3 regions of the Azospirillum sp. FG154 genome follow, and region 2 is predicted to be linked to each of the others. Evidence: riboswitches for the same ligand, from Rfam matches in the RefSeq annotation. Region 2 holds a riboswitch; each other region holds the start of a gene.
The links. Region 2 has a riboswitch for thiamine pyrophosphate ahead of ACODS4_RS11370 (ABC transporter substrate-binding protein). Riboswitches for the same ligand answer to the same signal wherever they lie in the genome.

Region 1: it holds a riboswitch for thiamine pyrophosphate, as region 2 does, so the genes downstream of both, thiC (phosphomethylpyrimidine synthase ThiC) here and ACODS4_RS11370 (ABC transporter substrate-binding protein) in region 2, are expected to answer to the same signal.
Region 3: it holds a riboswitch for thiamine pyrophosphate, as region 2 does, so the genes downstream of both, thiO (glycine oxidase ThiO) here and ACODS4_RS11370 (ABC transporter substrate-binding protein) in region 2, are expected to answer to the same signal.

The regions. Positions count from the first base shown of each region.
Region 1 is NZ_JBMDKF010000017.1:30,952-40,634, reverse strand. Features, by position in the region: gene ACODS4_RS18800 (hypothetical protein) at 1-243, opposite strand, end outside; gene ACODS4_RS18795 (DUF2975 domain-containing protein) at 384-941, shown strand; gene ACODS4_RS18790 (helix-turn-helix domain-containing protein) at 946-1,191, shown strand; gene ACODS4_RS18785 (zinc ribbon domain-containing protein) at 1,259-1,432, shown strand; gene ACODS4_RS18780 (methyl-accepting chemotaxis protein) at 1,610-3,631, shown strand; gene ACODS4_RS18775 (hypothetical protein) at 3,755-3,958, shown strand; gene thiC (phosphomethylpyrimidine synthase ThiC) at 4,012-5,736, opposite strand; TPP riboswitch at 5,844-5,973, opposite strand; gene ACODS4_RS18765 (CorA family divalent cation transporter) at 6,048-7,031, opposite strand; gene ACODS4_RS18760 (hypothetical protein) at 7,083-7,388, opposite strand; gene argB (acetylglutamate kinase) at 7,436-8,335, opposite strand; gene ACODS4_RS18750 (cation:proton antiporter domain-containing protein) at 8,401-9,675, opposite strand; gene yihA (ribosome biogenesis GTP-binding protein YihA/YsxC) at 9,680-9,683, opposite strand, start outside.
Region 2 is NZ_JBMDKF010000008.1:11,638-21,320, forward strand. Features, by position in the region: gene ACODS4_RS11345 (polyphosphate kinase 2 family protein) at 1-224, shown strand, start outside; gene ACODS4_RS11350 (hypothetical protein) at 273-1,661, opposite strand; gene ACODS4_RS11355 (ABC transporter ATP-binding protein) at 1,750-2,451, opposite strand; gene ACODS4_RS11360 (branched-chain amino acid ABC transporter ATP-binding protein/permease) at 2,448-4,184, opposite strand; gene ACODS4_RS11365 (branched-chain amino acid ABC transporter permease) at 4,177-5,052, opposite strand; gene ACODS4_RS11370 (ABC transporter substrate-binding protein) at 5,054-6,175, opposite strand; TPP riboswitch at 6,240-6,336, opposite strand; gene ACODS4_RS11375 (ABC transporter substrate-binding protein) at 6,397-7,416, opposite strand; gene ACODS4_RS11380 (DMT family transporter) at 7,527-8,453, opposite strand; gene ACODS4_RS11385 (DMT family transporter) at 8,569-9,459, opposite strand; gene deoA (thymidine phosphorylase) at 9,465-9,683, opposite strand, start outside.
Region 3 is NZ_JBMDKF010000001.1:7,356-17,038, reverse strand. Features, by position in the region: gene ACODS4_RS00100 (hypothetical protein) at 1-806, shown strand, start outside; gene ACODS4_RS00095 (hypothetical protein) at 991-1,413, shown strand; gene lipB (lipoyl(octanoyl) transferase LipB) at 1,400-2,083, opposite strand; tRNA gene ACODS4_RS00085 (tRNA-Leu) at 2,298-2,382, shown strand; gene ACODS4_RS00080 (hypothetical protein) at 2,510-2,704, opposite strand; gene ACODS4_RS00075 (STAS domain-containing protein) at 2,954-3,256, opposite strand; gene ACODS4_RS00070 (methyl-accepting chemotaxis protein) at 3,377-5,431, opposite strand; TPP riboswitch at 5,765-5,865, shown strand; gene thiO (glycine oxidase ThiO) at 5,858-7,012, shown strand; gene thiS (sulfur carrier protein ThiS) at 7,009-7,224, shown strand; gene ACODS4_RS00055 (thiazole synthase) at 7,239-8,039, shown strand; gene ACODS4_RS00050 (glycosyltransferase family 4 protein) at 8,046-9,209, opposite strand; gene ACODS4_RS00045 (PaaI family thioesterase) at 9,338-9,683, shown strand, end outside.

The DNA of each region.
Region 1 (9,683 bases), on a different contig from region 2:
GTCGCAGGACACGGCGACGATCATGCGCGGCTCGACGCTCGACGCGTCGTAAACGCCGTTGCAGGATAGGCTCTTGTCCGCCGTCTGCACGGCGTAGCGGCCAAGCGCCGAGTCCGACCGCGCCTGAGCGATGCCCGACAGGGGCGTCTTGTCGCCCAGCGCGCCGGTGACGGGGATTTGAAAGACGGTCGTGCAGGCGCTGGTCGTCGCCAGAAGGGCCAGCGCGCAAAGGGGACGGAGCATGAAACGACCTCATCAACGGTTGAAACAGGAAAACGGGATGTCGGAGCGCGCCCCCGATCCGGCGCCTTGACCGGAGCACATTCTTTCTGTAATTCGATAATTCGTTATTGCCAAGAAGTAATTTTTTGGGAGATCACGGCATGAGTCAGGAGCTTCGTCGGGTTCGTCAGGCGCGAATCATCCGCGTCAGCCGCCGCCTGTCCGCCGTGATGACGGCCCTGCTGCTGCTGACCCCCGCCGGGATCATTCTCTACGCCGTCGCCTTCTCCGACGTGATGCTGGCCAGCCATCCCTGGCTGGCCGGGCTGCGCCTGCCGGTGCGGGCGTTGCCGCTGGAGGAATCCGCGCTCGCCGCCGCCGCCCTGCTGGTCGCCGCCCTGCCCGGCCTGTGGGGGATGTGGGAGTTGCGGGCGCTGTTCCGGGGGTTCGCCGCCGGAATGGTGTTCGCCCCAACCTCGGCCCGGCGGTTGCGGCGTTTTTCCTTGTCCTTGATGGCGTCGGGGGTCAGCGAGCCGGTCGGCTCCCTGCTGCTGTCGCTGGCGGTCCTGCGCCACAACCCGGCGGACGGGCCGCACGGCGCGCTGTCGCTCAGCACGGGCGACCTGTTCGTCGTTCTGTTGGGCGTGGTATTGCTGGTCATCGCCTGGGTGATGGGCGAGGCTGCGGCCCTGGCCGATGAAAACGCGGGTTTCGTCTGAACTTATGCCCATTCGTGTCACGCTCGACCTGATGCTGATCCGCCGGAAGATGAAGGCCAAGGATTTGGCCCAACGCATCGGCATCACCGAAGCCAACCTGTCGCTGCTGCGCACCGGCAAGGTGAAGGGCCTGCGGTTTGAGACTCTGGCCAAGATCTGCGCCGTGCTGGATTGCCAACCGGGCGACCTTCTGGCGCATGACCCCGACGAGTCCGACCTGACGACGGGTGACGAGGATGGCGCGCCCTAAACCGCGTGCCGCGCCGCGACCGCCTGTGCTAACCTCCGCCTCCATTTGTGTTTTTGATGAGGACGCCATGACGGATCCGACCGTCCGTTGCCCCCGCTGCGGCAACAAACACGCGGCGGACGCCCCCACCTGCCCGCATTGCCTTTCGATTCGCCGCAGCAACTTGGTGATGGGGGTGGCGTTGCTGATGCTGGTGATTCTGGCTTTGGTCGGATGGGTCGGCACTTTGGCTCTGACATAAAAATGTCATAGGGCGCTTTGGTATCAAAACAAGCAAACCGTGTGCAAAACATGAGCAGCCTGCACAAAGAAACATCGTTTCTTTTTGGGGTTAATATTTTGTAACTTTCTGCTTGTTTTCCCGCCGCGCATTTGACATCCAACCCTTCAGACGTCGTTCCGCTGAAGGGTCCCCGACATGCTGAAAAACCTCAAGATCGCCGCCCTGACCAACCTTTTTGGCGTCGTGGTGACTCTGGGCTTCATCGTGGTCGCCGCCACCGGGATGCTCGCCATCCGGGAGTTGAAGGTGGGCGGCCCGATCTATCAGCGGATCGTGCTGGGCAAGGATCTGATCGCCGACATCCTGCCACCGCCGGAATACGTCATCGAAGCCTATCTGGAAGCGACGTTGGCGCTGAACGACCCGTCCACGGTCAAGCAGCGGCAAGAGCGGCTGGTCCAGCTTCGCAAGGACTACGACGAGCGGCACGAGTATTGGCTGAAGGAGGATTTCAACCCGACCATCCTCAAACAGCTCACCGTCGCCTCGCACGCCCCGGTCATGCGGTTCTGGACGGAGGTCGAGACCAAATTCCTGCCCGCCCTGGCCAAAAAGGACGAGGCGGCGACCCGCGCCTCCTACAAGGCTTTGTCGGACGCCTACGCCGCCCACCGGGCCGAGGTGGACGCCATCGTCACCGCCACCAACCGCTACAACAGCGAGACCGAAGTCTACGCGGCCAGCCGCGAATCCCTGTTCATGACCGCCGTGTGGGTGGTGACGGCCCTGGTGCTGGCCGTGGTGGTGCTGGGCGTGCTGGGCATCTTGGGCCGGGTGGTCCGCCCCGTCGTCGCGCTGACGGCGATCATGCGCACCTTGTCCCAGGGCGATCTGGCCGTCGCCATCCCCGAGGCCTCGCGCCAGGACGAAATCGGCGCGATGACGTCGGCGCTGCGCGTCTTCAAGGACAACGCCCAGGAAGCCGAACGGCTGCGCCGCGCCCAGGACGAGGACCGCGTCCACGCCGAACAGGAAAAAGAAGCCGCTTTGCTGCGCATGGCCGAAACGGTGGAGCGCGAGGCGACCAACGCGGTGGACACCGTGGCCACCCACACCGGCCAGATGGCGGGCAACGCCATGCGCATGGCGGAATCGGCCCGCGCGGTCAGCGACAACAGCCAGAACGTCGCCGCCGCCGCCACCCAGGCGCTCAGCAACGCCCAGACCGTCGCCGCCGCGTCCGAACAGCTCAGCGCGTCAATCCGCGAAATCGCCACCCAGATCAACACCGCCACCATGATGACCGGGCAAGCGGTCGACGCCTCAACCCACGCCGAGGCGACCATCCAACGCCTGTCCGAGGCTGTCACCCGCATCAGCGAGGTGACGACCCTCATCAACGACGTGGCCGGGCAAACCAACCTGTTGGCGCTGAACGCCACCATCGAAGCCGCCCGCGCCGGAGAGGCCGGCAAGGGCTTCGCCGTGGTCGCCAGCGAGGTGAAGGCGTTGGCCGGGCAGACGGCGCGCGCGACCGACGAAATCGAATCGCAGATCGCCGCCATCCAGGCGACGACGTCCGACGCGGTGAAGGCGGTGCGCGCCATCGCCGATCAGGTGCGCGGCGTCGAAACCGTCTCCACCACCATCGCCGCCGCGATTGAAGAGCAGGAGGCCGCGACCGGCGAGATCGCCCGCAACGTGGTCCAGACCTCCAACGCCGCGCAAGAGGTGGCGTTCCGCATCGCCGACGTGTCGTCGGAAGCCACCGCGACCGGCGAACGAGCGACCGAGGTCAACGCGCTGTCCGGAACCGTGGCGGCCAGCATCGACCAATTGCGCCGCGTGCTGATCCAGGCGATCCGCACCGCCACGCCGGAGGTCAACCGGCGCCAGTTCGCCCGTTACCCGATCAACCGCCCGGGCGGCTTGCAGATCGGCGGACGCGAGCTTGCCGTCACCATCGACAACGCGTCCGAAGGCGGCGCGCAGATCAGCGGCCTGCCCGCCGAGACCATCGCCGGTCTGTCCGTCGGTCAATCGACGCGCCTCACCTTGAGCGGCGTCGATGTGGCGGTTCCGGCGACCATCCGTTCGGTCAACCCCAATGGCCGCCTGCACGTCACCTTCACCATTCATGACCAGGACCAGAGCCGCTTTGTCGAGCAGTTCAAACGGGTGGTGGCCGGAATCGCCCCGATGGCGCAGGCCGCCTGAGCCACGCCGACAAGACCCGGATGACAGGGATTTCATGACGGTTGGCGGGCCGGATGCGCCACAATAAGCGTCCGATTTGACACCATCGCGACGCTGGCGCGCCCGCCGAAAGCCCGGTTCATCATGAGCGACACCACCGCCTGCCCCTATTGCGGCGCCGATTACGGGCATGGCCCCAAGGATTGCCCCCTCTGTCGCTCCGCCCGCCGCAAGGACATCGTCATCCGCTGCGTGATCGGTCTGATGTTTCTGGCGCCGATCCTGACCCTGTTCGCCACCGTGCTGCTGGACAGCGGGGCTGGGGCGAAAATCTTTTCCCTGGATTGACACGCGATTGACAGGCTGACCGGGGCGAGGTCCGCCGCCCCGGCCACGTCCCGTTACGCTTGCGGCTGATAGATTTCGCCGCCCGATGACCGGAACTTCTCGGCCATGTCCGCCATCCCGGATTCGGCGGCGTCGCGGATTTCCTGCGTGATCTTCATCGAGCAGAATTTCGGCCCGCACATCGAACAGAAATGCGCGGTCTTCGCCCCTTCCGCCGGAAGCGTCTCATCGTGGAAGGATTCCGCCGTGTCGGGATCAAGCGCCAAGGCGAACTGATCGCGCCAACGGAAGGAAAAGCGCGCCCGCGACATGGCGTCGTCGCGCAACCGGGCGCCCGGATGGCCCTTGGCCAGATCGGCGGCGTGGGCGGCGATCTTGTAGGCGATCACACCGGCCTTGACGTCGTCGCGGTCGGGCAGCCCCAAATGCTCCTTGGGCGTGACGTAGCAGAGCATGGCGGTGCCGAACCAGCCGATCATCGCCGCGCCGATGGCGCTGGTGATGTGGTCATAGCCGGGCGCGATGTCCGTCACCAACGGCCCCAACGTGTAGAAGGGGGCCTCGCCGCACAGCGCCAACTGCTTGTCCACATTGTGCTTGATCTTGTGCAGCGGCACATGGCCCGGCCCCTCGATCATCACCTGGACGTCGCGTTCCCACGCCACCTTGGTCAATTCGCCCAGCGTCTCCAACTCGGCGAATTGCGCGGCGTCGTTGGCGTCGGCCTGGCTGCCCGGACGCAGGCCGTCGCCCAGCGACAGCGCCACGTCGTAGCGACGGCACAGCTCGACGATTTCCGGGAAATGGTCGTAGAGAAAATTCTCGCGATGGTGCGACAGGCACCATTTCGCCATGATCGAGCCGCCGCGCGACACGATGCCGGTCACGCGCTTGGCGGTCAGCGGGATGTGGGCCAACCGCAAACCGGCGTGGATGGTGAAGTAATCCACCCCCTGCTCGGCCTGTTCGATCAACGTGTCGCGGAACAGCTCCCAGGTCAGATCCTCGGCCTTGCCGTTCACCTTTTCCAACGCCTGATAGATCGGCACGGTGCCGATGGGAACCGGGGCGTTGCGCAGGATCCATTCGCGGGTCTGGTGAATGTCGGCCCCGGTGGACAGATCCATCACGGTGTCGGCGCCCCAGCGGATCGCCCACACCATTTTCTCCACCTCCTCCTCAATCGACGAGGTGACGGCGGAGTTGCCGATGTTGGCGTTGATCTTGGTCAGGAAATTCCGCCCGATAATCATCGGTTCGGATTCGGGGTGGTTGATGTTGGACGGGATGATCGCCCGCCCGCGCGCCACCTCGTCGCGGACGAACTCCGGCGTGACGACATCGGGGATCGAGGCGCCGAAATCCTCGCCGTCGCGCGGCGTGTCCAGCGCGGCCAACCGCCCGAGATTCTCGCGGATGGCGACATACTCCATCTCCGCCGTGACGATCCCGGCGCGGGCGTAGGCCATCTGGGTGACGGCGACGCCGGGCTTGCCGCGCAGCGCGCCGCCTTCGGTCGGCTCGACGTCGCGGCGGCTGACGATCCAGTCGCGGCGCAGCGCCTCCAGCCCCTTGCGCACGTCGATGTGAACCGACGGGTCGGTGTAGGGGCCGGAGGCGTCATAGACGGTCAAGGGCGGCTCGCCGCCGCCCAGGCAAATCTCCCGCAGGGCGACGCGCAGGTCGGGAAAGCGGCTGCTCAAAACATAACGTTTGCGCGACGCGGCCAACGAGCCGGTCGTGATCGGGCGGATCGCTTGATCGAAATCTTTTGGCACGGGGTTTCTCCGTCTGACAGGTGGCCGGACAAACCCGGGACAGACGGAGGCGATGGATCGCGGATGGGGGGCCTTTGATCGGACCAACCGGACCGCGCGCAAGACGGCCCCATCGCGTGTTCCCTCCCTTCGCCGGCATGACCCGGATCAGGTTCAAAGGGTCATCACGCTGCTGGACGCCGAAACGGCCCGCCGTTGATATCTCAGCCCCTTGTCGGGACCCCCCTGGAATGGCCGCGATGGTGCACAGACCCGCGCCCGCTGTCAAAGGAAAGCAGGCCGGATGATCGCAGAGACGAACGACAGAGAGGTTACAGCCAGCGGCGCAGCCGGACGAAAATCATCGGCAGCAGCGCCGACAGCAGCATCAGCAGCAAAGCCGACGGGTAGCCAAAGGATTCGTCCGATCCCGGCATCCACGAAAAATTCATGCCGCAGACGCTGGCGACCAGAGTCGGTGGAAACAGCAGCACCGTGATGATCGAGACGATCTTGACGATCTCGTTCTGCTCGACGTTGATCCGGCCCAGCGTGCTGTCGAGCAGCAACGCCACCTTGGACGACAGAAAGGCGCTGTATTCGTCCAACCCCGTGGCGTCCTGCAAGGCGGTGCGCGCCCAGCGGCGGGTTGGCTTTCGGGTGTTCCAGCCTTCGTTGCTGGACAGGAACTCCAGCATGCGAATGAGGCTGGCCAAACTGACATGGGCCTTGCCGACCAGATGGCCGGTGTTGCCGATGCGTTTCAGCGTTCCCGAATCGTCCATCACCTCGCCGCGCCGGGGCAAGGACGGCCCCCGGAAGGCGCGGCGGTTGATGGTGTCCAACTCCAGCCCCGCCCGCCGCAGGACGGCGGCGGTGCGGTCGATCAGACCATCGACCAGCGCGCCCATCACCGACTCGGCGGTCGCCAGCGGGATCGGGGCGTGGCTGACCTTGCGGCGGAAGGCCAGGAACGCCTTGGGGTCGATGTGGTGGACCGTGACCAGACAGCGCCCGGCCAGCACAAAGCCAACCGCCGTCAAACGCGGTTCGTCGGTTTCCGCCCAGACCAGCGCCATCACCGTCAGCGACAGGACGCCGTTGACGACGCGCAGACGACTCGACTCTTCAATTTCCGCCATCTGCTCGCGAGTCGGCAGCGGCATGCCGACCATCGCCTCGACCCGCGCCAATTCGGCAGGGGTCGGGTTCAGCAGGTCGATCCAAACAACGGACTCAGGCAGTGGTCCCGACGCGGCGTCCGCCTCCTTGTCCCAGCGCAACAGACCGCCGTCGTTGACAAACACGTGCAGCACGGGCGGCGCTCCTCTGGTTGGGGGCGGTGGTGGCGGCGAAAGCCTCCTCGCCTACGTCATCCGTCCGCCCCGCCGGGGCTTGGCCAGCGGCGTGGTCGGCGGCGTGGTCGATGGGGCGGGCGGCGGGTCCAGATCCAAACCCGCCCCTTCCGCCTTCAGCGCCTGGGCCAATTTCCGCCGAAACGCCCCGCCATCGTCGCGGGCGTCGAGGAAATGGCCCACCGCCTCCTTGGCGTTGGCGCTGTCGTAGGGCACCTTGCCGAACACCGCCAGCTTGGCGCGCTCCACCAGCTTCGGATCCATCTTGTCACGGATGGCCTTGATCTGGCGGAGCAGTTCCTCACGCGGGTCGGTCATCGGGCGCTCTCGTCGGGTCTGCGGGGTCTACCCCCCAATATAGGCGGTCATTCCCGCCCGATCAGGGTGCCGACGCCGCCTTCGGTGAAGATCTCCAGCAGCAGGGCGTGCGGCACCCGGCCATCGAGGATCACCGCCGCCTCGACGCCCTTTTCGACGGCGTCGACGCAGGTTTCGATCTTGGGGATCATGCCGCCCGACGCGGTGCCGTCGGCGATGGCCGCGCGCGCCTGGTCCAGCGTCATCGTGTCGATCAGCGTCTTGTTCTTGTCGAGCACGCCGGCGACGTCGGTCAGCAGGAAGAAGCGCGCCGCCTTCAACTCCGCCGCGACGGCGCCCGCCGCCGTGTCGGCGTTGATGTTGTAGGTGTCGCCCTTTTCGTCAAAGCCGACCGGCGCGATCACCGGGATGATGTCCGACTTGGCCAGCGCGTTGAGGATTTCCGGGTTGACCTTGTGCGGTTCGCCGACGAAGCCGAGGTCGAGAACCTGCTCGATGTGGCTGTCGGGGTCGCGCTGCACGCGCTCCAACCGGCGGGCGGTGATGAGGTTGCTGTCCTTGCCCGACAGGCCGACGGCGCGGCCGCCCGCGCTGTTGATGGCGGCGACGATCTGCTTGTTGATCGACCCGGCCAGAACCATTTCGACCACCTCGACCGTCGCCTTGTCGGTGACGCGCAGGCCGTCGATGAAGCTCGACTGAATCTTCAGCCGATCCAGCATCTGGCCGATCTGCGGGCCGCCGCCATGGACGACCACCGGGTTGATGCCGACCTGTTTCAGCAGAACGATGTCGCGGGCGAACAGTTCGGCCAGAGCGGCGTCGCCCATGGCGTGACCGCCATACTTGATGACGAAGGTGCTTCCGGCGTAGCGGCGCATGTAGGGCAGCGCCTCGGACAGGGTGCGGGCCTTGGTCAGCCACTCGTCACGGGTCGTGTTCGACACGGCAGGTTCCCTTTTATGTCGGGATGGTCAGTGGGGCTTCTTTAACGGAAAGCCCACGCCGTTGCCTAGAGGGCAATTTTTTGGTCATGAACGGCAAGAGCCGCCCAACGCTCCACCAGCCGGGTCATCGGCTGGGTCAGCGCCGTCACCGCCACCGCCATCAGCACCATCGCGGAAAAACAGGCGTTCGACAGCACGCCCGCCTCCAGCAGAATGGTCAGCACGATGACCTCCATCAACCCCTTGCAGGGCATCAGCGCGCCCAGCCGCAGGGCGTCAACCCAACGCTCCCCGGTCAGGCGGGCGGGAATCGCCGTGCCCGCCATTTTGCCGACCAGCGTCGCCGCGCTCGCCAGCCCGAACACCGCCCATTGCGACGGGTCGCCCAAATCCAGATCGACCTTCAGCCCGGTCAGCGTGAAGAAAAAAGGCAGCAGGATCAGAGTGGAGAAATGCTCCAACCGCGCCAGAATCGCCGCCGCCAGCCGCCGGGGCATGGCGGTCCCGGCGACGAAGGCCCCCAGAATGTAATGCAGCCCGATCATCTCGGTGATCGCCGCCGAGGCCAGCAGCGCGGCGCAGGTGACGACCACCGCCATGTCGCCGATCTCCCCGCCGGGGGCTGCGCGCGCCATCAGCCGGGCCAGAACCGGGCGGGCGACCAGTTCGGTCACGCCGACATAGGCGAAGCCCAACGCCGCCACCCCGATGATCGCCTCAAACCCGCCGGAGCCACCCGCCGCCCAAGCCAACACCCCGGTGATGAGCAGCCACAGCAGCGCGTCGTTGACGGCGGCGTAGCCCAGCGCCAAACGCCCGATCCGGTCGCCCAGCAGCCCCATTTCGCGCAGGATCGCCCCCAAAACCGGCAGCGCGGTGACGCCGACGCAAACGCCGAATCCGGCGGCGAACAGCCCCGGCGTGGCGCGCGGCCCGGCCATGCCGGGATAGGCCCCGGCCAACCACCAGCCCAACCCCAGCCCGACCAACGTCGGCACGGCCATGCTCGACAGGGCCACCGTGGCGAAGGCGCGGCCCCGCCCGCGAAACTCGGCGGGGTCGAGGTGCAGGCCCGTCAGGAAGGCGAAAAACAGCACGGCCAGCAGCGCCAGCCCAGACAAGGGGGCCAAGGCCGCCGGGGCGAACAAAATCGCCCACAGATCGGGGGCCAACCGCCCGAGCAGCGTGGGGCCAAGCGCGATCCCGGCCAGAATCTGGATGACCACCATCGGCGCGACGTGACGCGCCCCGGCCAGCCGCCAGACCAGAAACGGCCCGGCGATCAGCAACAGCGCCTGCGCCAGAAACAGCAGCGCCGGGGTCAGCGTCACCGTCGGCATTCGGTCAT
Region 2 (9,683 bases):
ACGTCAAGGCGACGGAGGCGATGTTTGACAAGACATCGACGTCAAGCGCGCCCTGGCACGCCATTCCATCCAATTCAAAGTGGTTCGCCCGCTTGAGCGTCCTGGAAACCGTGACCAAAGCGCTGAAAGCCGGAATCAACATCAGCCCGCCGCCGATCAACGGCAACGTCGCCAAAATGGCCGCCGAAGTTCTCGGCGTCATCCCGGACGAACCCAGCGAGTGACGCTCCGATCCCGCTGATTGACTCTCATCAGCGGGTCTTCGCCAACGCTCAGGGCTTCCGCCCAGGCAACGGCGGCTTGGGCGTCGCAGGGGCGGGCGTCGCAGGGACCGACGCCGCTGGAGCGACGGGAGCGGGAGCGGGAGCGGGGGCCGCCGGGGCCGACGTCGGCGCAGCCGGGGCGGGCGGCGCGGCCGCCGGATTGACCGCCCCGTCCGTCGGCGTCGCGCTGGCCGCCGGGGCGGCGGCGGGACCGTTGGCGGCGGACGGCGGCGACGCAGGGGCGGTTCCAGCCTTGCGCAACACCTGGGTCAGATTGTCGCGCACCTTGTCGGCCAGTCCGGCGTCACGTTCCGCTGATTCATGAAACAGCACGGTGAACAATCGGCCTTGCGACAGCATGAAGGTCAGGCCGACGTGCAACGTCTGCTGCTTCAGCGCGCAATCAACCGCGCCGGTGCGCAGGGTGATCGCACCCGCCTGCTCGCTGTTGTTCAAGGTGATGGTCCCGGCGCCTTCGCACCGCGCTTTCATCGCTTCGGCGAATGTGTTCGACAGATCGTCCAGTTTGGCCCCTTCGTCGGCCACCCGCTCGCGGATGCCGCCGACCAACGGACCGAATCGCCACGCCACATCCGCCGGACGTTGATCCGCCGGAATCTTGTCCAACGGCACCGGTTCGGCGTCGCGCACGCCAGCGGCGGCGAGCAGGCTGGCCAGCCCCTCCGGCAGGCGGGCGACGGGCGGCGTTCCCGCCGGGGCTTTGCCCGTCGAGGTTTTGATCGGCGGCACGTCTCCGCCCTTGTCCACGCAAGTCTTCAGATCGTTCAGCACCTTCTTCGTGCCTTTGAGCGCGAACGAAATGCGATCCGACGTGGAGATAATCACCAGCTCCTTGCCGGTCATCAGGGCGTTGACGAATTCCTCGTCCTTGCCGCTGGGAATCACCAGCATGTCAGTTTGCGAGGCGACGGCGATCCGCTCGCGCTTGATCTTCCCGTCGATTTCGACCTTGACCGGCCAGCGTTCGCCCTGCGGCAAGTCGGCGCCAGGAATGCCGACGCCAAGGTTGGTTTCGCCCTTTTGGCTGCGCGCGATCATCAGCGCATGGCCGGAGGTGAAGTTCGCCTCCACCACGCAGTAGGCGAATTTGCCGTCCTTGTCCTTGGCGGCGCCGCCCTCCCAGCCATCGACCAGCTCCGCCGGGCCGTTCTTTTCCGGCGGGGCGCCCTTTGCGTCGGGGGCCTCCGCCGGGGCGCCGGGCGCCACGATTTCCGTTTGAGAGGACGGCGCGCCGTAATAGACGGACGGCGGCAGCCCCGGATCGACCGGCACCAGCTCCGCCACCTGCGCGCCTCCCATCTGCGCGCTCAACGCCATGGACGACGCCGTCCCCAAAAGGAACAGAGCGGACAGCGGAGCGGCGAAACGGGCGATCATCGGGCGAAATCCATGGGCAGGTTGTGGCGGCGAAGCTAACGGCGGGCGTCTTTATCCGCAAGAGCAACCGCCGCGTCGCGACCGAAAGTCAAAGCCCAAAGAACGCATCGTGCAACACCGTTGCCGAAAGATCACCCACCGGCCCATCCCGCACCACCCGACCCAACCGCAACAGCAACGCGCGCGGCGCGATGGACAGCGCGCGCGCCGCGCTCTGCTCGGCCACCAGCACGGCGGTTCCAGCCTCCGCCACCGCCTGGATCGCCGCGAACAGTTCCCCCGCCAGCTTCGGCGACAGGCCAAGCGACGGCTCGTCCAGCAGCAGCAGACGCGGACGGCCCATCAGGGCGCGGCCAAAGCTGAGCATCTGTTGCTGCCCGCCCGACAGCCGCCACGCTTGCTCGCCGCTTTTGCGCGCCAGATCGGGAAACAGGGCGAAAACACGGGCGACGTCCTGGGCGCGGGCGCGGCGGTCGGACAGCCCGGCGACCTCCAGATTGTCGCGCACGCTCATTCCGGCGAACACCCGCCGCCCTTCCGGCACATAGCCAAGACCACGCCCAACCCGCCGTTCCGTCGACAGTGCGGCGAGGTCCTCCCCGACGAAACGCACGACGCCATTGGCCGGGACCAAACCGAGGATCGCTTTCAGCAGGCTCGATTTGCCCGCGCCATTGGCCCCCAGCACGGCCATGGTCTCCCCCGCCGCCAGGGTCAACGACACGCCGTCCAACGCCAGCGCCCCGCCATAGGCGACGCTCAGCCCCTCCACCGACAGCAGCGCGGTCATGACTCGCCCTCGTCGTCGTCGGCGTCGCCGTCCCGAACCCCTGGCCCGCCGAGATAGGCGGCGATCACGGCGGCGTCGCGGCGCGCCCCGTCGGGCGGCCCGGCGTAGAGCGTTCGTCCACGGTCCAGGCACACCACCCAGCCGACCAGAGGAAGCAGGAAATCCATGTCATGCTCGACCACCAGCAACGCCATTCCCTCCCCCGCCAAGCGGCGCAGATGGGCGGCCAGATCGGCCTTTTCCGCGTCGGTCAGCCCCGCCGCCGGTTCGTCCAGCAGCAAAACCGACGGACGTCGCGCCAACGCGCGGGCCAACTCCACCCGCCGCCGCAAGGCCGCTGGCAAGCCATGGCAGGGCCGCGCCGCCAGGGAACCGACGCCCAGACGGTCCAGCGCCCAACGGGCGTGCGCCTCGGCCTTCGCCACGCTGCGGTCGAGGGGCAGCCGGGCGGCGGCCACCGCCTCCAGCACGCTGGATTGGTCCGGCAGGGTCGCCGCCTGAAAGCTGCGGGCCAGACCGGCGCGCGCGATCTGGTCCGGCGGCGCGCCGCTCCAGTCGCGCCCGCCGATCCACACCGCCCCGTCGTCCGGGCGCTCCAGCCCCGACAGGACGTTGATGAGCGTCGTCTTGCCCGACCCGTTCGGGCCGATCAGCCCGACGATGGCCCCCGCCTGCACGCTCAACGACACGCCGTCAAGCGCGCGCACGCCGCCGAAGGATTTGCTGAGATCCGCGACGCGCAGAATCTCCCCCACCGCGCGCGGTCTGGCGGGCGGCTCCACCGCGTCGGGCAAGGCGCGTGGCGGCGCTGGAAACAACCGCTCCAGCAGGCCGGTCAGGCCATTGGGCGCGACCAGAATCGCCAGCAGCAGCGCCGCGCCATAAACAATCAGATAGCCGCGCTCCAGCCCCCGGAACCATTCCGGCAGATGAATCAGCAGCAGCGCCCCCAACACCGCGCCGACCATCCGCCCACGCCCGCCGACGACGGCGATGGTCAGGATCGTCACCATGACCGGGAATTCCAGAACCTCCGGCGACACCACCCGCTGGGTGTGAACCGCCAGCGCTCCCGCCGCCCCGGCGTAAACCGCCGACAGCGCGAAGGCGGTCAGGCGCAGCCGCCCGACGTCCAGCCCCAGACAGCCCGCCGCCAGCGGATCATCGCGCACCAGCTCCAGGGAGCGGCCCAACCGCCCGCGCGCCAACCGCCAACCGATCAACCCGCCGACCGCCGCCAGCCCCCAGACCAGCGCCGCCATCGGCAGACCACGCGGCGCGACCCAACCGAACAGCGCGAAGGCGGGAACCCCCGGCAAGCCGTTCGCCCCGCCAGTCAGGTCCGGCAGATTGACCGCCAGAAGATGCAGCACCTGCGCGACGCCCAAGGTCGCCAAGGCGAAGTAATGGGACTCCAGCCGCAACACCGCCAAGCCGACCGGCAGCGCCACCAGCAACGGCGCCAGCAGCGACAGCGGAAAGGTGACGGAAGCGTCCAGCCCGTAGCGGCTGCCCAAAATCCCGGTGACGTAGGCGCCCAGCCCGAAAAACGCGCCCTGCGCCATGGACAGCGCCCCGCCCAGCCCGAACAGGATTTGAAAGCCGAAGGCGGCCAGCGCGTACACCCCGGCCACCGTCAGCACCCGCAGGCCATAGGGCGAGGCGAAAAACAGCGCGTAGGCCAATCCGGCCAGCGCCGCCGCCAGCAACAGCGCGTTCCGTCGGTCACGCACGACGGCGCACCGCTTCGCCGAACAGCCCTTGCGGCCGAACCATGAGAATGAGCAGCAAGACGCCGTACAGCGCCCCCAGCGCCACCGGATAGGAGAAAACCGACGACACCCCCACCTCGAACAGCGCGATCAGCAGCGCGCCGACCACCGCGCCGGGAACCGATCCCCAACCGCCGACCGTCACCGCGATGTAGGCCTTGAGAATCAAATCGCCGCCCGCCGTCGGCGTCACGAAATAGCGGTTGGCCAGCAGCAGCCCCGCCGCCCCGGCGCAGGCCGTTCCAATGGCGAACGTCACCAGAATCATCCGCGTCACCGGCACGCCGCAGGCCCGCGCCATCTCGGGATCCTGCGCCGTCGCCCGCAAGCGGCGGCCAAGCTGGGTGTGGGCGAAGACCATGTGCTGCGCCCCGATCAACAGCCCCGCCACCAGGATGATGGCGACCGACTGCTCCGGGAGCGCCACCCCGCCCAGCCGCAACACGCCGTCGCCCACCAGCGGCGGGGCGACGCGCGGCTCTGGGCCGAACAGAACCGCCGCGCCGTTTTGCAGGATGATGCCGACGGCGATGGTGCTGATGAAGACGGAGACCGGCGGACGGTTGCGCAGCGGCAAATAGGCGACCAGCGCCAGCAGCAGCCCCAACCCAGCCATCGCCAACACAATCACCGGCAGCAAAACCAACCCCGGCAGCGGGATGAGCGGGGCCAACGCCACCGCCAGCATCCCGCCCGCCATCACCAGATCGCCCTGGGCGAAATTCACCGCCGATGTGGCGTTCAGCACCAGCACAAAGCCCAACGCCACCAGGGCGTAGGCCGCCCCCAGCGCCAGACCATTCACCAGAAGCTGAAACGCCGTTTCCACCTCACTTCACCACGCCGGTCACGTTGTCGTAGCGTTTGACCAGGGCCGGAACGCGGGTCTTGCCGTCGTAACAGACGATGACGGCGGAATGGGCCATGTTGCCCTTGCCGTCCGACGCGTAGCTCATGGCCAGCCCGTCGTGACGCCCGGTGGACAACGCCTTGCGGACGTCGTCGGCGCTCTTGGCCCCGGCCTGAACCGCCGCCAGAACCATCCGCATGCCGTCATATTGGCCAAGGGCGAAGGCGTCCGGCTCCTTGCCGAAGGCGGCGCGGTAGGCGGTGGTGAAGGCTTCCACCGCCGGGCTGCCGCCCGACGCCGGCGACGCGGCGGTTTCCGCGCAAACGCCTTTCAACTCCGCTGGGTCAAGCAACGCCGCCGTGCTCGGCTGGTGCATGGCCGATCCGGCCACCACCGGGATTTTCAGGCCGCTGGTCGCCGCCTGCCGCAGCAACAGCGCGGTCGGCCCGGCGTGCAGATGCAGGACCAAAACGTCGGGGTTGGCTGACAGCGCCTTGGTCAGCACCGGCAGCAAATCCTTGGCCGCCGGGTCCACCCCCTCCTGAAAGACCGGGTTGACGCCCAGCGCGCGGAAGGCGGCCTCCAGATGGGTTTTGCCGCTCTGACCGTAGGCCGTGGTCTGATAGATCACCGCCGGACGGGTTTTCTTCAACTCCTCCACCACATAGCGGGCGTGGGCGGTCTTGGTCACGGCGTCGCCGGGGAAAAAGCGGAAGACCCAGGGGTTGCCCTGTTCGGTGATCGACGCGGTTCCCGACACCGTGACCAACGGCGCTTTCAACTCAGCGGCCAGCGGCAGCATCGCCAACATCTGGGTGCCCAACATGCTGGCGGCCACCGCGCCGACCGGCCCGCCGCCCATCGCCCGTTCCAGCCCGGTGACGGCGGCCTCCGGCGAGGTGCCGGTGTCGATCACCTCCGACGCCGCGACCAACCCGGCGGGCGCCTCCTTCAGCGCCAGCAGCGCGCCGTTGCGCTGGCTGGTTCCTTCCAGCGACAGAAAGCCGGTGAGCGGCACGAGGACGGGAAAGGACAAGCCGTCCGCCCGCGCCGGACCCGCCGCCGCCAACAGACCAACCAAAAGGGGAATCAAGCGCCGCATCCGAAAAGCCTCCTCCCAACCAACGGGGAGAGGCCGCGCCGCGCGTCCGCGTCACGGCGGAGGATGGTCGGCGCGGTCGGCTCCCTTCGCTGGCATGACCCAGATCAGGTTCGATGGGTGTGTCTCAGCCCGCGACCCCGCAGGCACCCCAGCCGTAAACGACGGGCGACAATGTGGTCGCCCGCTTGGGCCTGTCAAGCGCCGAACAACGCGGCGGGCATTCAGCTTCCCGGCAGGGAATGGACGTTGGGGATGAACAGATCCCGCCACGTCGTTGGTTTGGTCTTGATCGAGCCGACGCGCGCCATGAAATCGGCAAATTGCATCACGCCGTTGGGCGTTGTGGAGAATTTGGTGTCCGGGTCTTTAATCATCCGCTCCACCTCCTCCGGCGCCACCTTGGCCTTTGACGATTGCGCGTAGATCGCGGCGGCGCGCGCCGGATCCTGGGCGATCAAGGCGTCGGCCTCCTCCAACGCAGACAGGAAGGCGGCGGTCAGTTTCGGGTTGGCGTCGATGAAGCGTTTGGGCGCGTAGACGAGATCCAGCGAGATGTTGCCCAGCACATCCACCGAATTCATCACCCGGCGCACCTGCGGGTTTTCCAGCTCCATAAAGGAATAGGGCGGCGAGCCGAGATGGCTGTTCACCTCCGTCTTGCCGGACACCAGGGCGGCGTAGGATTCCGGGTGCGGCAAACCAACCGTCAGCGGGTCGAGCTTGGCGTAATTCTCATCGCCAAACTCCTTCGCCACCGCCATTTGCAGCACGACGGCGGACAGCGACGTCTTGATCCCCGGCAGCGCGATCTTGTCCTTCGGCCCAAAATCCTTCAGCGATGTGATGGCCGGGTTGATGGTGTTGAGGTACAGCGAGGTCGCGCTCAACCCGGCGAGCGCCGAGATTTCGAGCTTGGCGTTGCCCTTCACCTTCGCCCACAGAGTCAGAAAACCCGGCACGCCAATCGCCGCGATGTCGAGATTGCCGGAAATCATCGCGTCGTTGATGACGTTGCCGCCGTCCAGTTGCAGCCACCCAACCTTGACGTCGCCCAGTCCCGCCGCCTTGGCCTGCTTTTCCAGGAGCTTTTCCTGCTCCATCACGATCATCGGCAGATACAGGATGCCGAAGCCCTTGGAAATGCGGACCTCGGCGGTTTCCGCCTGAACGGTTCCGGCGGCCAGCGCGACCAGCGCCGTCGCCAGAACGCCAATCCGGCGCAGGGTGGTAAAGGTGAGCATAGGGATCCTCCCGGAACGGCTTTTGTCGTTCGCACACTGTTGCATGGGCCGACAAACTATTCCGCGTTTTTCGGAATCCTTGTGGACGACGGGGGCCTGAAACGGCCCGCTCACCCCGCGCGCTTGGCCGCCGCCGTCTCGCGGTGCAGGATGTAGAGGCCGCTGCCGATGATGACCATGGCCCCGGCGATCACCGGCGGCGTCGGCAGATCGCCGAACACCAGATAGCCGAACAGGCTGGCCCAGACCATGCCGGTGTATTCAAAGGGCGCGACCACGGCGGGCGGGGCGCGGCGGAACGCCTGGGTAATCAGCACCTGCGCCACCGCCCCCAGGGCGCCGACCGCCGCCATCAGGGCGAATTCGGTCGCCGTCGGGGCCAGCCACACCGGAATCGACAAGACGCCGCTGACCACCGTCGTCGTCAGCAGCAGATAGACGACGATGGAGGTCGCCGTTTCGGTCTTCGACAGCCCGCGCACCGTCAGCAGCGACAGGGCGTAGAACAGCGCCGCGCACAGCCCGACCAGCACCGGAAAGGTCGGCGCGCCGCTGCTGGGCTGCGCCATCACCAGAACGCCGCCAAAGCCGATCACCACGGCCGCCCAGCGCCGCCACCCGACCTTTTCCCCCAACAGCGGGGCCGACAGCGCGGTGATGAACAGCGGCCCGGCGAAATTCAACACATAGACGTCGGCCAGCGGCAAATGCTTGAAGGCGTAAAAGAAGCAGCCCATGGAGATCAACCCGGCGAAGGCCCGCCAGACATGGGCCAAGGGCCGCTGGGTCCGCATCGACGCCACCCCGCCGCCCCGCGTCAGCGCGTAGCCGCCGATCAGCAAAAGCGCCACCGCCGAACGGACGAACATCAGTTGCGGCACCGGAAAGCTCGCCGCCAAAAACTTGATGAGCGTGTCCATCGCCGCGAACAGCACGATGGAGGCCAGGAAGCAACCGACCGCGTAGGGAACCGAATCCGCCTGGATCGGCAGAAGGGCGGCGGATGGGCCATCGGCGCATTTGACGGCGTCGGACATGAAACGGCTCGCAGACACAGAACAGGGCGGGGCTGCACAGATTATGGACAAACCCAACCGTTTCCCAATGCCGCCACCGCAGGTCTGCCCGGCGCGCCGTTTGCCCGGCAACCCGTCATCCCGTGGCGTCGCGCGCCTCGCGGCGCAGCAGATACAGGCCGCTGCCGATCACCAGCGCCAAGCCGACCGCCAGCTTCGGTTCCGGCCAATCGCCGAACAGCAGCGCGCCGAACAGCACGCCCCACAGGATTTGCGAATATTGGAAGGGCGCGATCACTGGCGAGGGGGCGTTGCGGAAGGCGGTCAACAGGCAGGTCAGCGCCACCCCGGACAACACCCCGCCCACCGCCGTCAGCGCGAAATCCTCAAAAGACGGCGTCACATAGACCGACGGCAGAAAGCCGCCCAGCACCGGCAAGGCCAACAGATTGGCGTAAAAGGGAAAGGTCAGCGCGTGCTCGGTCTGGCCCTTGTGCTGGATGATGAGGGCCGAGGCGGCGTAACTCAGCGCGCACACCGCCGCGCCGACCGCCCCGACATTGACGATCCCGGCGGCGCTGGGCCGGTTCATCACCAGAACCCCGGCAAAGCCGGTCAGCACCGCCAGCCAGCGCCGACCATCCACCCGCTCGCCGAACAGCAGGGCCGACAGCAGGGTGATGACCAGCGGCGCGGTGAACAAAATGGCGTAAACGTCGGCCATCGGCATGCGGGCGAAGGCGAAATACCCGGCGTAGCCGGTGACAAGCCCCAGGGTGGCGCGCAGCAGATGCAACCCGGGCCGCCGCGTCCCCAACAGACGCAGCCCGCCGCTCCACAGCGCCATACCGATGATGGGAATCAGGGAGAACAGCGCGTTGAAAAACACCGCCTGCGGCAGCGGATAGCCCCCGGCCATGATTTTCATCACGGCGTCGCCCGCCGAAAACAGGCCAAAGCCCAAACTCGCCAAGCCAATGGCCCGCAAATGGCCGCGCCGATGGACGCCCAGGGCGATGTCGGCCATCGCCGTCAGATCCGCTTGGCGATCAACGGCCCGCGCGGCGGCGCGACGTCCGCCACCGTGAAGGCGGCGCGCAGGCGGCGTTCCGCCTCGTCGGCCATCGCCTCCGTGCGGGCGTGGACGATGGCGAGCGGCTGGCGACCCGGCCCAACCTCCGCCCCCAACCCGGCCACCGTGTCGAAGCCGACGGCGAAGTCGATGGGATCGCTTGTCTTGGTCCGCCCGCC
Region 3 (9,683 bases), on a different contig from region 2:
GTCTGGAGGATTTGACCAAGCCCTTGCGCGGGTTGGCCGACGGGGCCGGGGCCAACGCCCAGGCCGGGGTCGCCCAGGCCGACGACGCGCTCAGCCAGTTGGACGGCCTGAAGGAGTACAACGACGCCTTCGCCGACCAGCTCGATCAGGTCATGCAGGCCATGGGCGAGGATTTGGGCCGCATGCTCAAAGCCTTCGGCATGGACGACGACAAGATCGACGAGGCGGTGAAGGGCTTCACCGGAAAATTCGACGACAAGGAGCGCAAGGCCGCCTTCAACGGCATGGACCAGCCGTCGGGCGCGGCGCAGCCGGTCGCGGTGTCGAACGCTGAACAGCGCACGATGACCGGCGTGTCGGTCGAGGCCGCCAACATTGATTTGACGCTGGAGCAGGGCGGCAAGACGCTGTCGATCAGCTTCGACCGCGCCAAGCTGTCGATGGCGCGGACGTCCGACAGCGCCTACGCCGTGACCGACGGCAAGACGGCGATCTCTGGGGCGGAACGCTCGACCACGGCGCTGAACGCCCAGTCGGAAGGGCTGACGATCAAGGCCGACGGTTTCAGCCAGGACGAGTTGGACAAGATCATGGGCGCCTTGCAAAAGGGCATGACCAGCGCGCCCAGCGGGTTGCAAGGGGGCGCCACCCTGACTCCCCAGAACGCGCCCAAGGATGGCGAGCCGCTGCGGCTGTCGCTGGACCTGAAAGGGGTTCTGACCGCCGCCTTCGGCGAAAAGGGAAGCAAGGCGGCGGCGGTCATGGGCAAAGAGATTCAGAAGCAGGGGTTCGATGTGCGGATTTGATCGCGTTTCTCGGATTTCTCCCTCTCCCCTCCGGGGAGAGGGGCGGGGTGAGGGGGATGCGCGGCGAGGATGGTTCGGCAAGCGGAACCCCCTCACCCTAACCCTCTCCCCGGGGGGGAGAGGGGATTGGGCGGCGGCGGCGGTCGCGGTTCTTCTCGCTCTGCCCGGTCCCGCGCTGGCCGGGATGATGGAGCGCACCGAGCCGGGGCACCTGTCGCCGGTGCCGCCGGGACAGGATTTGCCGATAGCCCCGCCGATGGTGCAGTTCCCGATGCCGCCGCAATGGGTGACGATCCGCTCCAACGAGGATTGGCGCAAGGCGGGAAAATTCGAGAAAGAGCTGAGCAAGGATTGCGCCGCCCGCCGCTTCCGCGAGATCACGCCGATGCGCTTCCGGGCCTATTTCAAGGGCGAGGTGCTGAGCGTCGCCTTCGGGCACGGGTTGAACCTCTACGATCCGCAGAAGAAAGCCGACCGCAAGCTGATCTACCTGTTCCACGAAGGCGATTCGACCGCCTGCACCATTCAGACGATCACCAACCAGGACGCCCGCCTCCTGAACAACGCCCAGCCCGCCAAGACGGGTGGCGGCGTCAAGAAGCCGTAACCTCCTCCTCCGCGTTCTCCTCGCCGCGCATCGGCCCGCCGAAGACGGTGGGCCACGCCGCGATCAACGCCGAATCGACGTCCTCCAGCGTCACCGGATGGCCCAGCGCGACCATCGACGTCACGCCATGTTCGTTGATGCCGCAAGGAACGATGCCGCCGAAATGGCTGAGATCCGGCTCCACATTGATGGCGATTCCGTGGAAGCTGACCCAGCGGCGGACCCGCACGCCGATGGCGGCGATCTTGTCCTCCTGCCCCCGGACGCCGCCATAGGGGGCCTTGTCCACCCAGATGCCGACGCGCCCCTCCCGCCGCTCGCCCTTGATGGTGAAGGAGGCCAGCGTCTGGATGATCCATTCCTCCAGATCGCGGACATAGGCGCGGATGTCGCCGCCGCGCGCCTTGAGGTCGAGCATCACATAGGCCACGCGCTGGCCCGGCCCGTGATAGGTGAATTGGCCGCCGCGCCCGCTGCGGTAGACCGGGAAGCGGTCGGCGTCGAGCAGATCCGCGTCCCGCGCGCTGGTCCCGGCGGTGTAGAGCGGCGGGTGTTCCAGCAGCCAGACCAGTTCCGGGGCGGTTCCGGCGCGGATCGCCTCGACCCGCTCCTCCATCGCCGCCATCGCCTCGGGGTAGGGGACCGGCTCGTCGGAGACGCGCCATTCGATTGGCGGGCGGGCAGCCGTCTCGGAACGGGTGGGGGCTGGCTGGCTGGCGGCGGCGGGGCCGGGGGCGGGCGGGGTGGTCATCGGGAAAAAACAGCCCTTTGTCGATTTTCTTCGGGAAGAGTGATTGTAACGCTTGATCGCGCTTCGGGAAGCTGATATCTACCCGCTCCACCCGATGAGGCGCGCAAGCGCACCTCGGGTCTACCAGCCTCGTGCGGTCGTGGCGGAATTGGTAGACGCGCAGCGTTGAGGTCGCTGTGGGGCAACCCGTGGAAGTTCGAGTCTTCTCGACCGCACCACTCTCTCCGGCGACGGAGATGGTGACAGGCACAGCAAGCAGGATGCGATAGGGCGACAACGACCGGCTCAGCCGGTCGGCCCCTTCTCCCTCAAAAACCTCCCCTTTTTCAGCAAGGTTGCAAAGCGTTAAAACAAGACGATCGCGTCTTCGTCGGTTGCGCCGAAGACGGCCTCTCGGTTGCCTTGGACGTCCAGAACCTCGACGACGACGTCCTGCTTGCAGTCGTCAAAAATTGTTTGGGCGAGATCGAACAGCGGGCTTTTCAGCGTCGATGGGCGGCGGACATGCTCTGGTCCGCAGGGCGAGATGGTCACTTTCATGGCCGGGCCTCGTTCTGTCTGGTTTCTTGCGCTCTCCCTCCATTTTGTAAAGTTTCCGCGTTGCGGCATTATTTCATAAGAAAAAATTGATTCATCAAGATGTGACAGGTTTGTGCTGCCCACAAACGCCAAATCAACTTAATTTTCTCCACATCCTGAAGTCTTTCTGCTTTAAGGGTGCGGTGGTGGGTCTTTTGATGAATTTGGTTTTGTTGTCGGTTTCTTTTTCGCGCGTCAAATCCTGACCGTTCACCGAAACTCAATGTAGGGATCCAGAGCGGCGCGGCGCAGCGCCTTGACGATGTGGGGCGGCGCGCCGATGGCGAGGATGTGGCCGTTGGCGTCGCGGCAACGGTTGGCCAGAATGAACAGCATGCCGATGGCCGCCGAATCGATGAAGGTGGCGAAGCGCAAATCCAGCGGCACGATGGGGGCGGCGGCGAAGTCCCATTCGGTCAGCATGGCGTTGAAACGCGACGCGTCTTCATAGGTGCAGCGCCCCGACAGCAAAATGCCGTCCTGCCCGTTCACGGTGGTGAAGGCGTACTCCATGCGCACATCCTGATCGTTTGTGGACTTTCCTCCACGCCAAGGGAGCATGAAGCGCCGCTGACGCGCAAGGGGGGGCTGCGGACGCGTCCAGCCCCCCTTGCGATGCGCGGGTGGGGGGCGTCACCCGGCGGCCTGATCCAGGCTTTTCAGTCGGCTGACATACTCGTTGATTTCAGTCATTCGGCGGGCGTGCTGGTCCAAATTGCCCAACCGGCTTTCAATCGCGGCCTGCGCGGCGGTCACTTCCGCGATCACGGCGTGGATGCTGTCGAGAAGCGTGGCGGCGTTGTGCGCGGCGGCGTCCATTCGGTCGCCGGTCTCGTTCAGCTTGCCGCCGACCTGCCCAACCGACGCGACGACCTGATTGATGGCGCGGCGGGTGTCGCCCAAGGTCTGCTTGGTGTCGTTCGCCAGCTTGCGCACCTCCGACGCCACCACGGCGAATCCGCGCCCGGCGTCGCCCGCGCGGGCGGCCTCGATGGTGGCGTTCAGCGCCAGCAGGTTGGTTTGTCCGGCGATGCCGTCGATCACGCCCAACACGCCTTCGATCCCCCTCACCACGCTGGTCAATTGGGTGAATTCTCGCAACAGCTCCTCTTTGCGTTCGGCGTGTCCGTTGAAGGACGCCGCGTGATGGTCCAGCGTCTTTTGGATCGCGTTCATTGAGGCGCCGATGCGGTTGGCGTAGCCGGCGGTTTCCTGAACCCCGCTGTTCAAGCTGACCAACGCTTCCAGATAGCCGCGCATCCGTTCGATGATGCTGTTGCGGATGCGGCTGAGCAACTCCAGGCGGTTGTAACGGGCGGTGATGAAGGAGCTGTGGAATTTGGCGTAATGGACCGGAAAGCGGTCAACGAGGTCGTCGGAAAAAGCCGTCCCTTCGGGCGTCTCGAAGAACATCAGGGCCGACAAGGTCTGATTGACGTTGATGCCGAACAACTCGCCGAAGGTGGAGAACCCGGCCACCGTCATGCCGTCGAACGCTCGGATCCGCGACAGGGAGTCCCCGTTGTTCAGGCGCCGCAGAATGCAGTCGTTGAGCAGGACGCCGACCGGCTTCGGTTTGCCCCGCAGATAGGCGGCGAGATCGTTTTCCGTTTGCTGCGCGAAATCGGTGGCTTCCACCAGGTGCAGATTGTCGCCAGCGTTCACGTCGCAATAGAAGGTCGCCTCGCCCTTGTCGACATCGAACCCGGCGACCGAACGGACATAAAGTTCATTGTCCAACTGGATGGCGAAAGTGTGGTTGGCCAAACGGGTTGGCAAGTCTTGTGGACGGCAACGGAGCGTGTTGGCCAAGGCGTCGGTGAAGCGGATCACCTCGAAGCTCTCGGTGTCGATGACGCTGCGCACGACGCGGCGGATCGGGTCGGCGTCGACGACGGCGAAGGAGGTTTGGGTCGGGCGGAAATTCTGGCTTTTGAACACGCCATACCGCATGCCCGGCGCGACCTTCATAAACAGGACGATGGCGGCGTTTTCCAGCACCCGTTCCCCATCGAACAAATGGGTGTGACGGAAATCGAACGTGCCGCCCGCCGACCCGCCGATGAACAGGCAAGGGAAGCGGTCAGAGCGATAGACCGCCTCCATCAGCGAGCTTTCGCTGGCCGACAGCCCATCAATGAAGGTCAGGGCCACCGTGTCGTGGCTGTCGATCAGGAAGGGCGCGCGGATGCCGTCCAACGCGCGCTGGATGGCGTCCACCCGCTCAGCGGGCGTTCGGCGCAGCGTTCCACCGCGAATATCCTCGCTGTTCAAAGGGACGACGTGAAGACTGAGTCCGCTGAACAGGCGGGGGCTGAAGGCTTGGAGAACCACGCGGTCCCAGCGATCCCCGGTTGGGCAGTAAAGCGGCTGGCCGGTCGCCGCGCACAGTTCGCCTGCGGTGGAGACGAGCAGGAGCTTGGCGTCCGCCGGAAGTCCGGTTTTGATCGCCCGTGCGACCGCCGCGAAATCAACGTGGGGTGAGATGAAACCGACGACCAGCGCCGGGGATCCCGCCGCAAAATTGAGCGCGGCCAGCGCCTCGCGACTGATCGCCTGGGCCGACAGGGACAGGGTGCGGATCGGCGGTTCGGCGCTTGCGGCGGCGGAGGGCGCCGTCATGGCCGATGTCGTCGGGTTGGAGACGGCGGCGCCGTTTTGGGGGGCGGCGCGGAAGATGTTCAGCATGGTGTGGCTCTCTTGCCCGACGTCAACGCTGAACCCTGTTTCAGGATGTGAAGCCGTCTTCAGGCGTGACGATGATGGGACGCTGACCGGTGTTTTGATTGCTGATGCTACGAGTTAAGAGAAATTTTGTTATAGGGGAAACCCCCAATCCATCGCTCTCTTTCGTATAAGGGAGCGGTGATCGCGCCAGAAAAACACCCTATGCGTGTTGTTTACGCATGCAAGGCGGCTCTGTGCGGATGAAGCTGTGCGGTTGCGCAAGATTTGAGGGTTTATGCCGCGACGCGGCGTTCTTTTTGCTTGCGAAGCAGGCGGGGTTTTGGGATGTCTTGAGCCTGTGGCTTGGGGTGCCGGGGCGATTTGACGCACGGCTGAGATCAGACCCATCGAACCTGTCTGGGTAATGCCAGCGAAGGGAGCCGTTGCATGGTTCATGCGCGTGGGATCCGTTTGCCGTCCGTCGCCATTTTGGGGGCGGGCTGCGTTGGTTTGTCGATCGCCTGGCGGCTGGCCGCCGCAGGCTGCTCGGTCGATGTCTTTGATCCGGGGGAGGCTGGGCGCGGCGCCACCCACGCGGCGGGCGGGATGCTGGCGGCCTGCGTCGAAAGCGAACCCGGCGAAGAAAGCCTGTTGCCGCTGACCCGCGCCTCGCAAGCCCTGTGGCCCGCCTTCGCGCAAGAGCTGGAGGCGGCGAGCGGCCTGTCGGTGGATCGGCGGACGGAAGGCACCATGGTCATCGCGCTGACCGCCGACGACGCGGCCAAGGTCCGTTTTCTCCACGCCTTTCAACGCGATCTTGGCCTGCCGGTAGACTGGCTGAGCGGGGCGGAGGTTCGTCGCCGCGAACCCTATCTGCAACCCGGCGTGGTCGGCGCGCTCTTTTGCGCGGAAGACCATCAGGTGGACAACCGCAAGCTGGCGGCGGCGCTGCTGCGCGCGGCGCGGGGGGCTGGCGCGCGGGTGCATGAGCGCTGCGCCACGCCGTCTCTGCTGGTCGATGGCGGTCGGGCGATGGGCGTCCAGGTCGGCGACGTCCGCGTGTCGGCGGATCGCGTGGTGCTGGCGGCGGGGGCGTGGTCGGGTGGAGTGGCCGGTCTGCCGCCGTCGGCGAAGCCGCCGGTGCGCCCGATCAAGGGGCAGATGATGTGCCTGCGCATGGACCCGGCGGCCCCGCTGCTGCGCCATGTGGTGTGGACGCCCGGCACCTATCTGATTCCGCGCCTGGACGGCCGTCTGCTGATCGGCGCGACGACGGAGGAGCGCGGCTTCGACGACCGGCTGACGGCGGGCGGGCAACTCGCCCTGCTGGACGGGGCGTGGCGGGCGCTGCCCGGAATCGCCGAATTGCCCATCGAGGAAAGCTGGGTCGGCTTCCGTCCGGGCAGCCGCGACGACGCGCCCTTGCTGGGGGAAACGGCGGTGGAGGGGTTGATCCACGCCACCGGCCACCACCGCAACGGCATCCTGCTGACCCCCGTCACCGCCGACGGAATCGCCCGGCTGGTTTTGACCGGCGAGACCGATCCGCTGATCCGTCCCTTCGCCGCCGACCGTTTCGCGACCAAGGGAGCCGCCGCATGACCAGCCCCGCGACCATCCGCGTCAACGGACAAGACGAGCCGCTGGCCGCCGTCACCCTGGCCGATCTGCTGGCCGGGCGCGGCGTCACCGAGGCCACGCGCGGCGTCGCCGTCGCCCTGAACGGCGCGGTCGTGCCGCGCCGCCGCTGGCCCGACACCGCGCTGGCCACCGGCGATTTCCTGGACATTGTCCGCCCGATCCAGGGCGGTTGAGGATTCAAACGCTCATGACCACGGCTTTTTCCCAAGACGACGCCCTGACCATTGCCGGGCGGTCCTTCGGCTCGCGCCTGTTTCTCGGCACGGCGGGCTATCCCAACCAGCGGGTGATGCTCGACGCGCTGGCGGCGAGCGGAACCGAGCTTGCCACCGTCGCCATCCGCCGCATCAGCCTGGACGGCTATTCGGAAAGTCTGGTCGATGTGCTGGCCCAGGCGTCGGGCGGGCGGATCCATCTGCTGCCCAACACGGCGGGCTGCCTGACCGCGCGCGAGGCGGTGTTGACCGCGCAGTTGTCGCGCGAGGCGCTGGACACCCCCTGGATCAAGCTGGAGGTCATCGGCGACCGCGATCTGCTCTATCCCGACGTCGAGGAGCTGTTGCGCGCGACCGAGGAGTTGGTGAATGACGGCTTCGTCGTGCTGCCCTATTGCAACGACGATCCCGTGACCTGCCGCAAGCTGGCCGATCTGGGGGCGGCGGCGGTGATGCCGCTGGGCGCCTACATCGGTTCGGGCCAGGGGATTCGCAACCCCCACGCCATCGAGACGATTTGCGCCCGCAGCCCGGTGCCGGTGGTGCTCGACGCCGGAATCGGCACGGCGTCCGACGCGGCGCTGGCGATGGAGCTTGGCTGTTCGGCGGTGCTGCTGAACACGGCTGTGTCGAAGGCGCGCGACCCGGCGCGGATGGCGGCGGCGATGCGCGACGCGGTGGCGGCGGGGCGCGCCGCCCATCAGGCCGGGCGGATGCCCGTCCGCGCCTTCGCCGAACCCTCCAGCCCGCAGCTTGGCCTGATCGGCGGCTGACGGGATTCAGGGCTGCGGCATCGCCTGCGCCAGCCAGTCGAGCCATTGTTGGGCGCGGATCGACCAGACGCCGTTGCTCAGCACATGGTCGATCTGTCGGCGCTGGTGGGCGTCGAAGGACTCCGGGTTGTCGCGCCCGTTGGTCAGCAGCCAGACCATCATCTGGGCGAAATGTTCGGCGTGGATCCGCTTGTCGGCGTCCGGCTTCATCAGGACGCCGAAGCCGCTCAAGGTTTCCGGCAAGGCTCCCAGATCGCTGCTGGCGACGAAGCATCCGGCGCTCAACGCCTCATACGCGGCGATGCAGAAGGTTTCCTCGAACGTGTTGGGGTAGGCCAGCGCGCAGACCTCGCGCATCGCCTCGGCCAGACGGGGTTGCGGCAGGGGGCCGACATACTCCACCCCCTCCGTTCGGCGGGCCTGCGCGTAGAAGACGCCAAAGGGGTCTTGGTCGTCCGGCACCTGATACAGCGCCATGCTGGAGTAAATCCGCAGGCGGACGTTGGGAACGCTCTCGCGGATGCGGGGAAAGGCGCCCAGAAGCACGTCCAGCCCCCGGAAGGGCGTGCTGGTGTAGGCCAGAACCGGCGCGGCGAAGCGGGCGCTGAGCGGCGGCGATCCGGCCTGGGCCGACGCCTCGAAGGCGGGGGCGATGGCGTAGGGCAGGATGGTGGTGCGCTCCGCCGGAACGCCGAAGGCGGCGGCGTAGGCGTCGGCCTGGAAGCGGCTGACAAAGACGAAGCCGTCCCACAGGGCGCGGAAATCCGCGTCGGCCAGCATGGCGGCGGTCGGCTGGTCGCTCATATGGCCGGTCCAATAGACCAGAAACGGGCGGGGGGCGGGCGTGTCGCGCCACAGCGTGACGAAGCCAGCGGAACAGCCGCCCGACACCACCACCACGTCCTGGTCGCTCACCCCCGTTTGAAACAGCTCGGCGATGGGCCGGGCGGCGACGCCCCGGTCGCTGGTCGGCTCGGCGACGCCATTGTAGAGGGTGACGGCGCAGCCACGCCGCGCCATCTCTTCGGCCAGATAGCAGGTGGCGGATTGGGTGCCGCCGATTGGGCGGCTGTAGGCGGTGTTGACGGAATAGCCCATTCCCATGAAATCGAGAATCGCGATGCGCAAAACCGGCCCCTCGTCAACGGTGTGGCGGGCATCATCCGGCATGGCGGGCGCGCAATCAAAGATTTCCTTGGATCGCCCCCACCACAGACGCGGATGTCAGGCGCGGCTTGATCCCGGCGGTTGGTTGTCGCAGGCTGTCGCCCGATCATTCCCCTGGCGGAGACCGACTCGTGACCACCCGTTTTGAACCGCGCGATCCCGATTGGAAGGCGCGCTGCCTCGCTTCGTTCGACAAGCAGCCGATCTGCAAGACGCTGGGCATTGAATTGACGGCGGTGGAGCCGGGCTTTTGCGAAATGCGGCTGCCCTTTCGCGACGATCTGACCCAGCAGCACGGGTTTTTCCACGCGGGCATGGTGGCGACGCTGGCCGACAACGCCGGGGGCTACGCCGCCTACAGCCTGATGCCCGCCGGGGCCGAGGTTCTGGCGGTCGAGTTCAAGATCAACCTGATGTCCCCGGCCAAGGGAGACGTCATGATCGCCCGTGGCCGCGTGGTGAAGTCGGGCCGCACGC